One region of the Spartinivicinus ruber genome, then DNA from elsewhere that is predicted to be linked to it. Evidence: predicted binding sites of a transcription regulator. Region 1 holds the regulator's gene; the other holds the start of a gene.
The links. Region 1 encodes LexA, which represses DNA repair genes until DNA is damaged. Its sites were predicted from a motif close to TACTGTNTANNTANACAGTA; they were not measured.

Region 1 (7,328 bases):
TGATATTGTGTTAGATACTATTCAACTGGAAACTTATTTATCTGACGCGGACCTAGTGATCACTGGCGAAGGAAAAATAGACAGCCAGACTATTTATGGTAAAACGCCGATTGGTGTTGCTAAACGGGCTAAACAATATAATTGTTGTGTAATAGCATTAGCAGGTAGCATGGGAGCTGGCTACCAAGCGGTTTATCAGCAAGGGATTGATGCAGTATTTAGTGTGGTACCAGGGGTAATGAATTTAACTGATGCTTTAAAAACTGCCGCACAGAATATTGAAGACACTGCATTTAATATTGCCAAAATTGTTAAAAGTTTTAAGGTTTGATAGATGATAAAAACAGGTATTATCGGTTATGGTTTTTCTGCTCAGACTTTTCACTTGCCTTTTATTAACTATTTAAAGGAGTTTGAATTAACAGCTATCAGCTCAAGTAAAAGAGAACAAGTATTAGCCGATAACCCTGATATTCAGGTTTATGATACAGCCGAACAATTAATTCAAGACGATACAATCCAGTTGGTGATTATTACTTCACCTAATGATACCCATTATGAATTCGCTAAGCTGGCATTACTCAGTAATAAACATGTTATTGTTGAGAAACCCTTTGTTACGCGAGTAGAACAAGGGGAAGAATTAATTTCACTAGCAAAAACAAAAGAACTGATACTGTCGACTTATCACAATCGTCGCTGGGACGGTGACTTTTTAACCATAAAACAATTAATCGATTCGAAAGCACTGGGTGAAATACGTTTATTTGAATCTCACTTTGACCGGTTTAGGCCAATCGTACGACAACGCTGGCGCGAACAAGCAGGTGAAGGGACGGGGATTTGGTATGATTTAGGTCCTCATCTGATAGATCAAGCGTTATGTTTATTTGGCTGGCCGATGGCACTGACTGCATGTTGTCGAAGGTTAAGGGAAAACTCACCAACCACTGATTATTTCCATGTTCAATTGCATTATCCTAATCATGAAGTGGTGTTACGCTCCAGCCCATTTTCTGCAGGGCCTGGGTTGCGTTTTCAATTAGAGGGAACCAAAGGTAGTTTTGTAAAGTATGGCCTTGATCCACAAGAAGAACAGCTAAAACAAGGGCTTTCGCCTCAGCATGAAAATTGGGCAAATGAAGCAGAAAAAAATTATGGGACCTTGTTTCAAGAAAATGGGGAAAGTATTCATCCCACGCAAGCAGGAGGATACCAGCATTATTTTGCTAACATTTCAGACGCAATTTTGCAAAATAAAACAGTGGCTGTAACTGCGCAGCAAGCGTTAGCAGTAATTAAAATAATTCAGTTGGCTGAACAGAGCAGCAAGACCGGTCAAACGATTTCATTGGTTGGTAAATAATCTTCTTATCTTGTAAGTAGCGCAAAATAATAGGCTGGTTAACGTTGTCTAATATTAATAACATGGCAGTTACCCTTTTTTGCTGCAATCTCTAAAGCCGATAAGGTAGCTTCGTCCAACACCGGTAACCAGCTAACTACCGTATGACTTTTACCTAGAGATAAAGCCTGTAAAGTTAGGTCCTTAATAGAGCCTTCATTGGTTGCTGTTAGAAATAAAACCTGTTTGTTATTAATGTATGCATCCTGTAGCCACTTCAAGGTAAGCTTGTGGTACTGCTTTGAGCAGACAACCGTTAGCCAGCGCTGCTTTTCATGATGACTTAGCTGGGCCAACATAGGTGGAATAAACGATGTCAGTGGTACGCGAGCAGAAGATAAAATAATTTCTGTAATATGAGTAAAGCCGCTGTGACTCGTTGATAGAGGAAAGTGAGGTGGCTGACTAGGTGTACTACAGTTGGGCTTGGAATCATTTTCATTGCCACTGTACTCCATGAGATTAATTCCTATTATCATGTTCGCTAATTATGGCTGGAGTGTATCACTGACAAAAAATTTATATCTTTGGCCTAATTCACTGTGTTTACCATATTGGAGTAGATTGTGGATCAGAGTTGATGAAAATGTGCAAAACTGCAGAATAAGTCGCAACAAGTTAATTGTGCATGGTTTATTGGCAGCTTAATTGAAGCGATGAAGGAGTTGAAAAAATAAAGAGTTGCGAAAACAGTTAGATATGACTAACTAAAAGCTAACATCGTTAAAAACTCTTTTGCCTCTCCTCATAGGGGAGAGGCGTTGGTAGCATCTTAGTGTCTTATTACCCCAACACTAATGCCTTCGATAGTAAAGTTTCCGTCGTGCAAATCCACTTCAATGGTGTTGAATTCGTTATTTTCCGGGTGGAGTAATACAACATCACCTTTGCGCTCAAACCGTTTGACAGTGACTTCATCTTCGATTCTAGCCACCACAATTTGACCATTATGTACATCGGATGTTTTATGTACTGCCAATAGGTCACCATCAAGAATACCGCAGTCTTTCATGCTCATCCCTTTTACTGTTAAAAAATAATCAGCTTGGGGCTTGAAAAAGTTGGCGGGTATCTGGCAGTAGTTGTCTATATTCTGTTCGGCTAAAATTGGAAAGCCAGCAGCTACTTGACCCACCACTGGGATGCCTTGCTGGGTTTCGTTAGGGATGCGAATGCCACGAGATGTGCCTGCAATAATTTCAATAGCGCCTTTGCGGGCAAGGGCTTTGAGGTGTTCTTCCGCAGCGTTTGCTGAACGAAACCCTAGCTGTCGGGCAATTTCTGCTCGGGTGGGTGGGAAACCCGTATCTTCGATATGGTCTTTAATAAATTGAAAAATCTCAGCCTGTCGGGCTGTTAGTTTAGCCATTGAGATGGCTCCTTATACGCATTTGGATTTTTGCTGTTTTATATGCTTCAGCTTATCTAATAATGCTTTAGATAATTGCAGGCTAACACTGCTGCTGTGATTTTATACAGTTACTGTGATTATATCCAGTTTTGCCTATCCTTCAATAGTTTTCAAGTACCTTGTTGTTTTTTATCAGGGTGTTTCCTTACTTTGTAGCGTTCAATATCACTTGCAGGAAAAGGGAAAGCCTGCTTGACTTGTATACGTATTAAACGTATGTTCAAAACGTTTGAAGATTATAACAGGCCCTAGCCCAAATATTTCTCAGCTTTTACGACAAGTTTTGATGAGGGTAGGGGGCTAAGGTTTTTAATTAATTATTTTAAATTTGTTATGGCACAATCAGAAACTGTTGAACGAATATTAGATGCTGCAGAGGCTTTATTTGCAGAAAAGGGGTTTGCCGAAACGTCATTACGGACTATTACCAGTAAAGCTGGAGTAAACTTAGCGGCAGTGAATTATCATTTTGGCTCTAAAAAGGCGCTCATTCAGGCTGTATTTGCACGTTTCTTGGAGCCTTTTTGTAAAAAACTCACTTTGAAGCTTAATGAATTTGAAGCATCATTAGCCGATCGTCAACCCACTCCAGAACAGCTGCTTAATCTGCTATTTCAGCAAATACTCTCTGTAGAAGCTCGAGGCAAGAATGACCTATCGGTGTTTATGCGCTTGCTAGGACTAGCTTTTAGCCAGTCTCAAGGACATCTACGCAAATACCTTGAACAAGTATATGGAGATGTGTTTCGCCGTTTTGTTAGTTTGGTCGTGCAAGCATCACCAGATTTACCACCTGTAGAAATTTTCTGGCGTGTTAATTTTATGGTTGGTTCAGTGGCATTTACTATGTCTGGATTAGATGCTTTACGGGATATTGCTGAAAGTGAATACAACGAGCATACCTCTGTACCTGCGGTTATGAAACGACTGGTGCCGTTTTTAGCTCAAGGCATGAAAGCTGATTTGCCTGCTACCAGCCTAGAGGTTTAATCGTTTATTTTACATGCGTGTGTACGGTGAGTGATGCCTGTTATTTATGTTTCCATTGCCGAACAAACCCTTAAATTGTTTGATGATAATCAACTGATTAAACAATACCCGATTTCTACAGCGGCGAATGGAACTGGCCAGCAGCAAGGCAGCTTTCAAACCCCGTTGGGCCGACACCTTGTTCGAGCTAAGATCGGTGCTAACTGCCCATTAAATGCTGTATTTGTTGGGCGACGATTTACAGGGGAAGTCTATGATGAGAAATTAGCCAGTCAGTTTCCCCAGCGCGATTGGATTTTAACCCGTATTTTATGGTTAAGTGGACAGGAACCTGGTTATAACCGCTTGGGGAAAGTGGACTCAATGCGACGGTATATTTATATCCATGGTACCCCTGACACAGAACCAATGGGAATACCCGCCTCCCACGGTTGTATTCGGATGCGTAATAATGCAGTTATTGAACTATTTGAGCGTATGCCAGTATATACACAAGTGATAATTGAGCCTTAATTTCAGTAAACAATAAACATTGGTAAATCCTATGCCAGGTCAGGTAATTGTTGATTTAGCAGGAATATCGCTAACGGATGACGAGCGTTGGTTGTTAAACCAGCCTGCGGTTACTGGGGTGATTTTATTTGCCCGTAATGTGGTAGATCGCCAGCAGGTATTAACATTATTGGAATCAATCCGAGCAGTACGGCAAGATTTATTAATTACGGTTGATCAGGAAGGGGGGCGGGTACAACGGTTGGTTAATGGTTATACCAAACTACCCGCTGCCTGTCGGCTAGGGGAGCACTATCAACATAATCCAGTTGAAGCCTGTCAATTAGCAGAAGATTTAGGCTGGTTAATGGCCAGTGAGGTGATTGCCTCAGGCATAGATTTAAGCTTTGCACCCGTTTTAGATTTAGGTTTACCCATCAGTCAGGTGATTGGTTCTCGTGCATTTGCAGAGCAGCCTAAGACCGTTGCTGAATTAGCCTGCAACTATTGTGTAGGGATGAAACAAGCAGGAATGGCAACAGTCGGTAAGCATTACCCAGGGCATGGCAGTGTAGCGGCAGATACCCATCATGATATTGCCTGTGATGATCGGCCCTTTACCGAAATAGAGCAAGCTGACCTGCTGCCATTTACTGCACTAATTAAGCAACAGTTGTTAGATGGGATTATGCCTGCGCATGTTTTATATCCACAAGTGGCAGAAGAGCCTGCTGGTTTTTCTCGTTATTGGCTACAAACGGTGTTGCGAGAGTCTTTGAATTTTAAGGGTATTATTTTTAGTGACGATTTAACCATGCACGCTGCGAGTCAGGCGGGTGATTATCCATCACGTGCATTAGCAGCGCTTGAAGCGGGCTGTCAGTTATTGTTAGTGTGTAATAATGTGGCAGGAGCAAAAGCGGTGGTTGCCGAACTGAATAATCATTTGACAACAGATGTTAATATTGAACCATTAAAAGGGAATGCAAAACTTAACTGGCAGAAATTAGAGGAGCATCCCCGTCGGTTAGCAATCCACGAAAAACTAAAAACACTGTAATAATCGATAAATAATGTAGAATAGGCGGAACCTTAATTAACAATCAGAGCTATTAATTCATGGAAAAGTGGTTGGACTTTTTAAATTTTGCTAAGGGGCAAGATGCTTGGGTTTATCAGGTTTTTATTGTTGTATTTTTAACTTTACTTGCCAACTTTATTGCCCGTCGCTTGCTTGCTCGTTTACACCAACAATTGACTAAAACCCGTACTATTTGGGATGAAACTGTTGTTGACTCAGCACAAAAACCGTTAGCGGCTTTAATTTGGGTGATTGGTTTTAGCTGGGCAGCTGAAATTGTGCATAAAGTGTCGGATGCGGTGATTTTTCAAGCCATTGATCCAATACGTGAAACTTTGATTATTGCCCTTATAGTTTGGTTTTTTATTCGCTTGATAAAAGCAGTAGAAGAACAGTTAATTACTCCCCGAGAAGGTAAAAAACAGGCAGATCCCACCACCGTTCATGCCATCGGTAAGCTACTGCGAGCAGCAGTGATTATTACTGGAGCATTGGTTATATTGCAATCATTGGGATATAGCATTTCTGGTGTATTAGCATTTGGAGGTATTGGTGGTGTTGCAGTGGGTTTTGCAGCCAAAGACTTGCTGGCTAACTTCTTTGGTGGGTTGATGATTTATTTAGACCAGCCTTTTAAAGTGGGAGATTGGATTCGCTCACCAGACAAAGAAATAGAAGGCACAGTAGAATATATTGGCTGGCGGTTGACGCATATTCGAACCTTTGACAAACGGCCGTTATATATTCCTAATGCAACCTTTGCCAATATTTCGGTAGAAAATCCTTCCCGGATGCTTAATCGACGTATTTATGAAACGATTGGTTTACGCTATGACGATGCGGAAAAAATAAAACCAATTATTAGTGAGGTAAAAGCTTACTTAATTAAGCATCCAGAAATTGATACTAATCAAACCTTGATTGTTAACTTTAATAGCTTTGGGGCTTCTTCACTAGACTTCTTTATTTATTGTTTTACCAAAACTATTAATTGGATACGGTTCCATGAAATTAAGGAGGAGGTATTGCTCGATATTATGGAAATTATTACCAAGCATGGTGCTGAAATAGCCTTCCCAACCCGTACCTTGCATGTAGAGCCAGTTAATATTCAGCAATCAGTAGCCAACTCTTAAGTATGCCAAATATTGCTATTATCGGTGGAACAGGGTTAACACAGTTAGCAGGATTAACCCTTACCGAACAAAAATCAGTTGAAACCCCTTATGGAACTCCGTCAGCACCTATTAGAATAGGCCAACTTGCTGAGCAGGAGATAGCTTTTTTAGCCAGGCATGGTGATCCTCATCAACTAGCACCGCATCAGGTCAATTATCGGGCGAATATATTTGCCTTAAAAACACTAGGGGTAAAGGCTATCTATGCAGTTAATGCCGTAGGTGCAATAAACTCAACAATGCCCCCTGCACATGTCGTTATCCCTGATCAAATTATTGACTATAGCTATGGGCGGGAACATACGTTTTGTGATGAGGATCGTTCAGTAGAGCATATTGATTTTACTTATCCCTACGCAGATACATTGCGCAAAGCGTTAATAATAGCAGCTGAACAAAAAGGCATTAGTTGTACGAAGAGTGGCGTGTATGGTTGCACCCAGGGACCACGGTTGGAAACCAAGGCTGAAATTGATCGGTTGGAGCGAGATGGGGTTGATATTGTAGGGATGACGGGTATGCCAGAGGCAGCATTAGCTAGAGAGCTAGGGCTGGAATATGCGTCAATTGCCTTAGTGGTCAATATGGCGGCAGGTCGCTCAGCAGGTATTATTACCATGGATGATATTAAGCAGGCCCTGGAAGAGGGAATAGTAAAAGTATTGGCTATTTTGTCCCAAGCAATAGCTCATTAACCTTTGTTTGTAACCAGTTGTATATCAGTTACTGTCCAATTGTTGCACTTTATTCCTCTTTTAATAGTGGGTGGTC
Region 2 (7,328 bases), 1.5 Mb from region 1:
TAAAAAAAGAGCAGGCGGATAAAGATGTTAAGCTTAATAAAATAATGAGTCGCATTATGGTCTTTTGCATCTTGGATAGACTTCCACTATCTTGGGTCAAAATGTGATAATACCTTACTTCTTGGCATCTGCTAAGTGCACTGTTTATATAGGATAGGGTTGTGGAAAATCAAGAGTTACGAAAGGCAGGCCTCAAAGTTACCTTGCCTCGGGTAAAAATTTTGCAAATTCTCGAAAGCAATGAGCAGCGTCATATGAGTGCAGAAGATGTATATAAAGCACTTATGGATGCTGATGAAGATGTAGGTTTGGCGACCGTTTATCGGGTTTTAACCCAGTTTGAAAGCGCAGGGCTAGTGGTTCGGCATAATTTTGATGGGGGCCACTCGGTATTTGAGCTGGCTCAGGGAGACCATCATGATCATATGGTGTGTATGGAAACTGGAGAAATTGTTGAGTTTTGTGACAAGGATATCGAACGGTTGCAACATGAAATTGCCGAAAAATACGGTTTTGAGCTGATAGATCACAGTTTGGTTCTTTATGTAAGGCCAAAAAAATAATTTAAACGAATTGTTATGAAAAAGCCGACTGATGTCGGTTTTTTCATTTATTGATGTTGTCTCAGTAAAGTAAATTAACTCGTTTGAGCATTTATTAACATTTCTTCTGCATAAGCGAGCGTTTGATCAGTAAGTTTAACGCCACCCAATAACCGGGCAATTTCAGATACTTTTCCTGCAGCGTTTAAGGTTTCGATTTGAGTATACGTTGCATTATTTTTTACGGCTTTTTTCACATTAAAGTGATGATGACCTTGGGATGCTACCTGCGGCAAATGAGTTACGCACAGCACTTGGCCTTGGTCTCCAATTTGCCGTAATAATGCGCCAACCACTTCAGCTGTGCCGCCACTAATACCCACATCAACTTCATCAAAAATTAATGTTGGCGTTGTGCTAGTTTGCGCAGTGGTCACCTGTATTGCCAAGCTAATGCGTGATAGCTCACCGCCAGATGCTACTTTTTGAATGGGTCTTAAAGGTTGGCCAGGGTTAGCTGTTACTAGAAATTCAATATTGTCTAATCCTGAAGCTAAGGGTTTGCTGCTTGAGATTGCGTCAATTTTTACTTGAAACTGACCTTGAGGCATACCTAGTCGGTTTATTTCTGAGGTAACCGCTTTGCTAAGTTTAGCAGCAGCCAGTTGTCTTTTTTTAGATAGCTTTAGTGCCAGCTGAAAATATTCAGCTGCCAGCTTTTTAGTAATTGCTTTTAGTTCAGCAATTAACTCATCTGAAGCGGCTAAATGGCTTAATTCGTCTTCCAGTTGTTGCTGAAAGGCGACAAGTTCTGTGGGATGAATACGGTGTTTTCGAGCAATATCATAAATGCAGCTCAGTCGATGCTCTATTTCCTGTAAGTGTTGTGGATCAGCCTGAGATTGCTGAATGACGTGCTGTAATGAAGACTCGGCCTCTTCAACTTGAATCTGGGCATTGATCAATAGTTGTTGTGCTTCTAGCAACTGGGGATTGTCAGTATTTAAACTGGAAAGCACTTGTAGTGAATGATTAAGTAATTGCAGTAAATTGGCTGATTCGCTTTCACTACAAATATCTATCACTTGTTGGCAATTTTGCTGTAAAGAATCAATATTGCTTAACAGCTTTTGCTCTTTTTCTAAGGCTTCTACTTCTCCGTCGTGCAATTCAAGGGCGTTCAATTCACTGAGCTGATATTCAAGTAGTTGTTGTTTAGCTTGTTGCTCTTCAGATTGGCGGGTAATAATGTCAAGTTGCTGGGTTTTTCGTAGCCATTTTCTATAGATAGTCACTAACTGTTGATAAAGGGGGGTAAGCTGGCCATAGTCATCCAGTAGTTGACGATGACAGTCTTTTTTCAATAAAGAGTGGTGTGCATGTTGACCATGAATTTCCAGTAATAAACCACCAATCTCTCGTAAGTCTTGTAATGGAGAGGGGCTGCCATTGATATAGCTGCGTGAGCGTCCTTCTCGGCTGATGACACGACGTAAAATACACTCATTACCACACTCACTTTCTAATTGCTTGGTTTTAAGCCAGGCTTGAGCTTCAAGGCAGTTACTCAGTTCAAAAGTGGCAAGAATTTCAGTTTTATCTGCACCACTTCGTACTATTGATGACTCTGCACGTTCTCCTAAAGCAAGGCTTAAGGCATCCAGCATAATGGACTTGCCAGCACCGGTTTCACCCGTAATTGCAGTCATGCCAGCAGGGATATCAAGTTCAAGCTGATCGACAATAGTAAAGTTCTTTATAACAAGCTGTGTCAGCATATAGCCCCCTCAAATGATAAAAATGGCTCACCTGGAAATGGCTTGAGCAGCTAAAAACCTTTTATCAAATCAAAAATTGTTAACTGTTTATTTGTACAGTATATACGTTTATGCAGGTGTATATGTCAAGAGAGTGGACTTATTTTTTAGTCTAAAAAAGACAGTCTTGTCTGGTTGAAAGCTTCACCTTTAACCCCATATAGCACCAGTAAGAGACTTTAAGCCGCTAAAAACTCATACAAATGATTATTTTGAGGAGGACCGGGGATGAGTGAAGAGAAGTCAGCATCAAATGAGCCAGAAAACAACACTAGCAATGAGCAAGTTGATCCCCTGTTAACTGAAGAGCTGGAAGCAAGCTCTGGCGAGGTAGGTGAGCAAGCGCAAGAAGGTGCTTCTGTGGAAGTATTGCAACAGCAGTTAGAGGCTGCATTAACTGAAACCGCGCAAGCAAAAGATCAGGTTATTCGTGCTCAAGCTGAGATGCAGAATATTCAGCGTCGAGCAAAGCAGGATGTAGAAAAAGCACATAAGTTTGCTTTAGATAAGTTTTCAAATGAACTTCTGCCAGTTGTTGATAGTTTAGAACGAGCGTTAGAAACAGCTGCTCCTGCGGCAGATGAAGAAGCTGTTAAAGCGATGCATGAGGGGATTGAGTTAACCCTTAAAATGTTCTTAGACGTGCTTAAGAAATTTAATATTGAGCAGCTTGATCCTGTGGGTGAGCCATTTGACCCTCAATATCATGAAGCAATGGCAATGCAAGAAAGCCAAGATGCTGAGCCTGGTACTGTGTTGGCGGCTATTCAAAAAGGCTATTTACTAAATGGTCGTTTGGTTCGCCCTGCGATGGTAGTTGTGGCTAAAGCCAGCGAAACAAAAATTGATGAAAAAGCTTGAAATTAACTAAATAGCACACATATTCAAAAGCAAGATTTATAGGTTATCACTGGCAAAGTAACGATACCTGCAAACAGCGATAACTGAATTAAAGTTAGAGTATTTTATTTTCTCTGTTGGTTGAGTAGCAGAGAGGGGAGAGAGTTGAAATGGGCAAAATTATTGGTATTGATTTAGGAACTACAAACTCTTGTGTTGCCATCATGGATGGTGACCCAAAAGTAATTGAAAACTCAGAAGGGGCGCGTACGACACCTTCTGTTATTGCATTTACTGATGAAGGGGAAACGTTAGTTGGTCAGCCTGCAAAGCGTCAGGCAGTTACTAATCCTAAAAATACCCTTTTTGCAATTAAGCGTTTGATTGGCCGCCGCTTTAAAGATGATGTGGTACAAAAAGACATCAAGATGGTGCCTTATACAATTGTTGAGGCAGAAAATGGTGACGCTTGGGTTGAAGTAAAAGGTGATAAAAAAGCGCCACCGCAGATTTCTGCAGAAGTTTTGAAAAAAATGAAGAAAACGGCTGAAGACTACCTTGGTGAAAAGGTAACTGAAGCAGTTATTACTGTACCTGCTTATTTCAACGATTCTCAACGTCAAGCGACAAAAGACGCTGGTCGTATTGCAGGTTTGGATGTAAAACGGATTATTAACGAGCCGACAGCAGCAGCGCTAGCTTATGGTTTAGATAAGAAGCGTGGTGACTCCACAATTGCTGTTTATGATTTGGGTGGTGGTACATTTGACGTATCGATTATCGAAATTGCTGAGGTTGATGGTGAGCACCAGTTTGAAGTGTTATCTACTAATGGTGACACTTTCTTAGGTGGTGAAGATTTTGACTTACGCTTAATTGATTATTTGGCTGATGAGTTCAAGAAAGAGTCTGGAATTGACCTGCACAACGATCCATTAGCGTTACAGCGGTTAAAAGAAGCAGCAGAAAAAGCAAAAATTGAGCTTTCATCCAGCCAGCAAACAGATGTTAACTTGCCTTACATTACTGCTGATGCATCAGGGCCTAAGCACCTTAATGTAAAAGTAACGCGTGCTAAATTAGAGTCTTTAGTTGAAGATCTAGTTGAGCGTTCAATTGAGCCTTGCCGAATTGCGCTAAAAGACGCAGATATTGATATTTCAGATATCAATGAAGTTATTTTAGTCGGTGGTCAAACCAGGATGCCTCTGGTTCAGGAGAAAGTAAAAGCATTCTTTGGTAAAGAAGCGCGTAAAGATGTTAACCCTGATGAAGCCGTTGCTATTGGTGCTGCAATCCAAGCGGCTGTGCTAGCGGGTGACGTTAAAGATGTATTGCTACTTGATGTAACACCATTAACTTTAGGTATTGAGACAATGGGTGGTGTAATGACCCCGCTTATTGAGAAAAACTCAACTATCCCGACCAAAAAGTCTCAGGTGTTTTCAACAGCAGAAGACAATCAGACAGCAGTGACTATTCATGTTTGTCAGGGTGAGCGGAAGCGTGCGCAAGAAAATAAATCGCTTGGTCGTTTTGATTTAAGTGACATTCCACCTGCGCCGCGTGGTGTGCCACAAGTTGAGGTGAGCTTTGATATTGATGCCAATGGTATTTTGCATGTGTCTGCAAAAGACAAGGCTACCAACAAAGAGCAGTCTATAGTAATCAAAGCATCTAGCGGTTTGTCAGATGATGAAATCGATAAGATGGTACAGGATGCTGAAGCCCATGCAGAAGAAGATCGCAAGTTTGAAGAGCTGATCGGCGTACGTAACACAGCAGACTCTATGATTCATGCGACTCGTAAAACCTTAGACGAAGCAAAAGATAAGGTTACTGCTGATGAGAAGGAAAATATTGAAAAAGCCATTAGCGAGCTTGAAGAAGTTGTGAAGGGTGATGATAAGGAAGCCATTGAAGCAAAAACAAAAGCGTTAACAGATGCTTCTGCAAGTTTGGCGCAAAAACTGTATGCGGAACAAGCAGCTGAAGGACAGGCTCAACCACAAGGTGAAGCTGGTGAAGAGCAGAAGAAAGCTGAAGACGCTGTTGATGCAGAGTTTGAAGAAGTTAAAGATGACAAGTAATTGCCTTTGGCATATTTGTTTTCAATAGCAGTCTGGACAACGCGGGAGTAGCTTCCCGCGTTGTTGTTTCTGTGATAAGGAGACTGCAAAGCATTACTATTAACCAGTGAATGAACTGGCAGGTTATTGTTTATGGCCAAGCGTGATTATTATGAAGTGCTCGGAGTTGCTAAAGATGCCTCAGAGCAAGACCTAAAAAAAGCCTATCGCCGGATGGCGATGAAGTACCATCCAGATCGTAATCCTGACGATAAGGATGCTGAAAATAAGTTCAAAGAGGTCAATGAAGCCTTTGAAATCTTATCTGATTCTCAAAAACGGGCTGCATATGATCAATATGGCCATGCAGGTGTTGATCCCAGTCAGGGCGCCGGTGGGTTTGGTGGCTTCGGTGCTGCAGGAGCTGGCAGTTTCAGTGATATTTTTGGTGATGTGTTTGGTGATATCTTTGGCGGCGGTGGTGGTGGCCGTAGCCAAAGTAGTGTTCAGCGCGGTGCTGACTTACGTTACTCCTTAGAATTAGAGCTGGAAGAAGCGGTTAAAGGGGTAAGCAAAAAAATTCGCATTCCTACTCAAGTAGAATGTGGTACGTGTGATGGATCAGGTGCGAAAAAAGGCTCTAAGCCTGAAAGTTGTACCACTTGTGGTGGTGTTGGCCAAGTAAGAATGCAGCAGGGTTTCTTCTCTGTGCAGCAAACCTGCCCTGCTTGTCATGGTAGTGGCAAAGTTATCAAAGATCCGTGTCACTCCTGTCATGGCTCCGGACGAACCGAGGAATATAAAACACTGTCTGTTAAGGTTCCTGCGGGAGTTGATAGCGGTGATAGAATTCGCCTAGCTGGTGAAGGGGAGGCGGGGTTTAATGGCGGGCCTCCAGGTGACCTTTATGTGCAAGTTTATGTCAAAGATCACCCTATTTTTCACCGAGATGGCAAACATCTTTATTGTGAAGTACCAATTAGCATAATTGATGCGGCGCTTGGCGGTGAGTTAGAGGTGCCCACTTTAGATGGTCGAGTCAAACTGAAAGTGCCGGCTGAAACCCAAACTGGAAAATTATTCAGACTAAGAAATAAGGGGGTTACTCCCGTTCGAGGTGGTTCTCAAGGCGATTTACTGTGTCGAGTGGTAGTAGAAACACCAGTAAATCTCACAGTCAAACAGAAAGAATTGCTGAAAGAGCTTCAGGACTCCTTCGAAGCGGAAGGCCATCACCGGCAGTCGCCAAAAAAGACTTCGTGGTTTGAGAATGTCAAAAACTTCTTTGGTGATATGAAGGTTTAGGGGGAGTAATTATGACCCGAGTGGGGATAGTAGGTGTCTCTGGCCGGATGGGCAAAGCTCTGGTGGAGGCTTGCCAAAATGATCAACAAGTTGAACTTGGTCTGGCTGTACAAAGAGCGGGTAGTAGTTTAATTGGCGTTGATGTGGGGGAGCTGGCTGGTGTTGGTAAAGCTGGTCTGGTAGTGGTTGATAGTCTTGTTGAGCAAATTGATCAGGTGGATGTAGTGATTGACTTTACTCGCCCTGATTTTACCTTAGCTAATCTGGAGGCTTGTAAAGCCCACAATAAGCCAATTGTAATAGGCACCACTGGTTTTTCTGAAGAAGAAAAACAGCAGATTCAGCAGGCAGGTAATACTATTCCTGTGGTATTGGCTCCTAATACTAGTGTTGGCGTAAATTTGAGTTTGAAGGTGCTGCAACTGGTGGCTCAGGTCATGGGTGAAGAAGCTGATATTGAAATTATCGAGGCCCACCACCGCCATAAAGTCGATGCTCCCTCTGGAACAGCTTTAAGAATGGGGAAAGCTGTCGCTGATGCTTTAGGTAGAGATTTATCCAAATGTGCTGTGTATGGTCGTGAAGGCATTACGGGGGAGCGTGATCCGCAAACAATTGGTTTTGCTACTGTGCGTGCAGGTGATATCGTGGGTGAGCATACAGTAATGTTTGCAACTGAGGGTGAAAGGCTGGAAATTAGCCATAAAGCGAGTAGCCGCCAAACATTTGCTAAAGGTGCTTTGAGAGCTGCGAAA

Region 2: the regulator LexA is predicted to act here: its motif matches at 2,402-2,421, upstream of recN (DNA repair protein RecN).

The regions. Positions count from the first base shown of each region.
Region 1 covers NZ_CP048878.1:2,878,657-2,885,984, forward strand. The annotation lists gene G4Y78_RS13655 (glycerate kinase) at 1-331, shown strand, start outside; gene G4Y78_RS13660 (oxidoreductase) at 335-1,366, shown strand; gene G4Y78_RS13665 (SulA-like leucine-rich domain-containing protein) at 1,405-1,863, opposite strand; gene lexA (transcriptional repressor LexA) at 2,178-2,774, opposite strand; gene G4Y78_RS13675 (TetR/AcrR family transcriptional regulator) at 3,150-3,806, shown strand; gene G4Y78_RS13680 (L,D-transpeptidase) at 3,840-4,319, shown strand; gene nagZ (beta-N-acetylhexosaminidase) at 4,351-5,358, shown strand; gene G4Y78_RS13690 (mechanosensitive ion channel family protein) at 5,418-6,515, shown strand; gene G4Y78_RS13695 (S-methyl-5'-thioinosine phosphorylase) at 6,518-7,252, shown strand; gene G4Y78_RS13700 (DUF5062 family protein) at 7,302-7,328, opposite strand, start outside.
Region 2 covers NZ_CP048878.1:1,410,682-1,418,009, forward strand. The annotation lists gene G4Y78_RS06880 (outer membrane protein assembly factor BamE) at 1-70, opposite strand, end outside; gene fur (ferric iron uptake transcriptional regulator) at 162-563, shown strand; gene recN (DNA repair protein RecN) at 638-2,320, opposite strand; gene grpE (nucleotide exchange factor GrpE) at 2,588-3,220, shown strand; gene dnaK (molecular chaperone DnaK) at 3,370-5,289, shown strand; gene dnaJ (molecular chaperone DnaJ) at 5,422-6,573, shown strand; gene dapB (4-hydroxy-tetrahydrodipicolinate reductase) at 6,585-7,328, shown strand, end outside.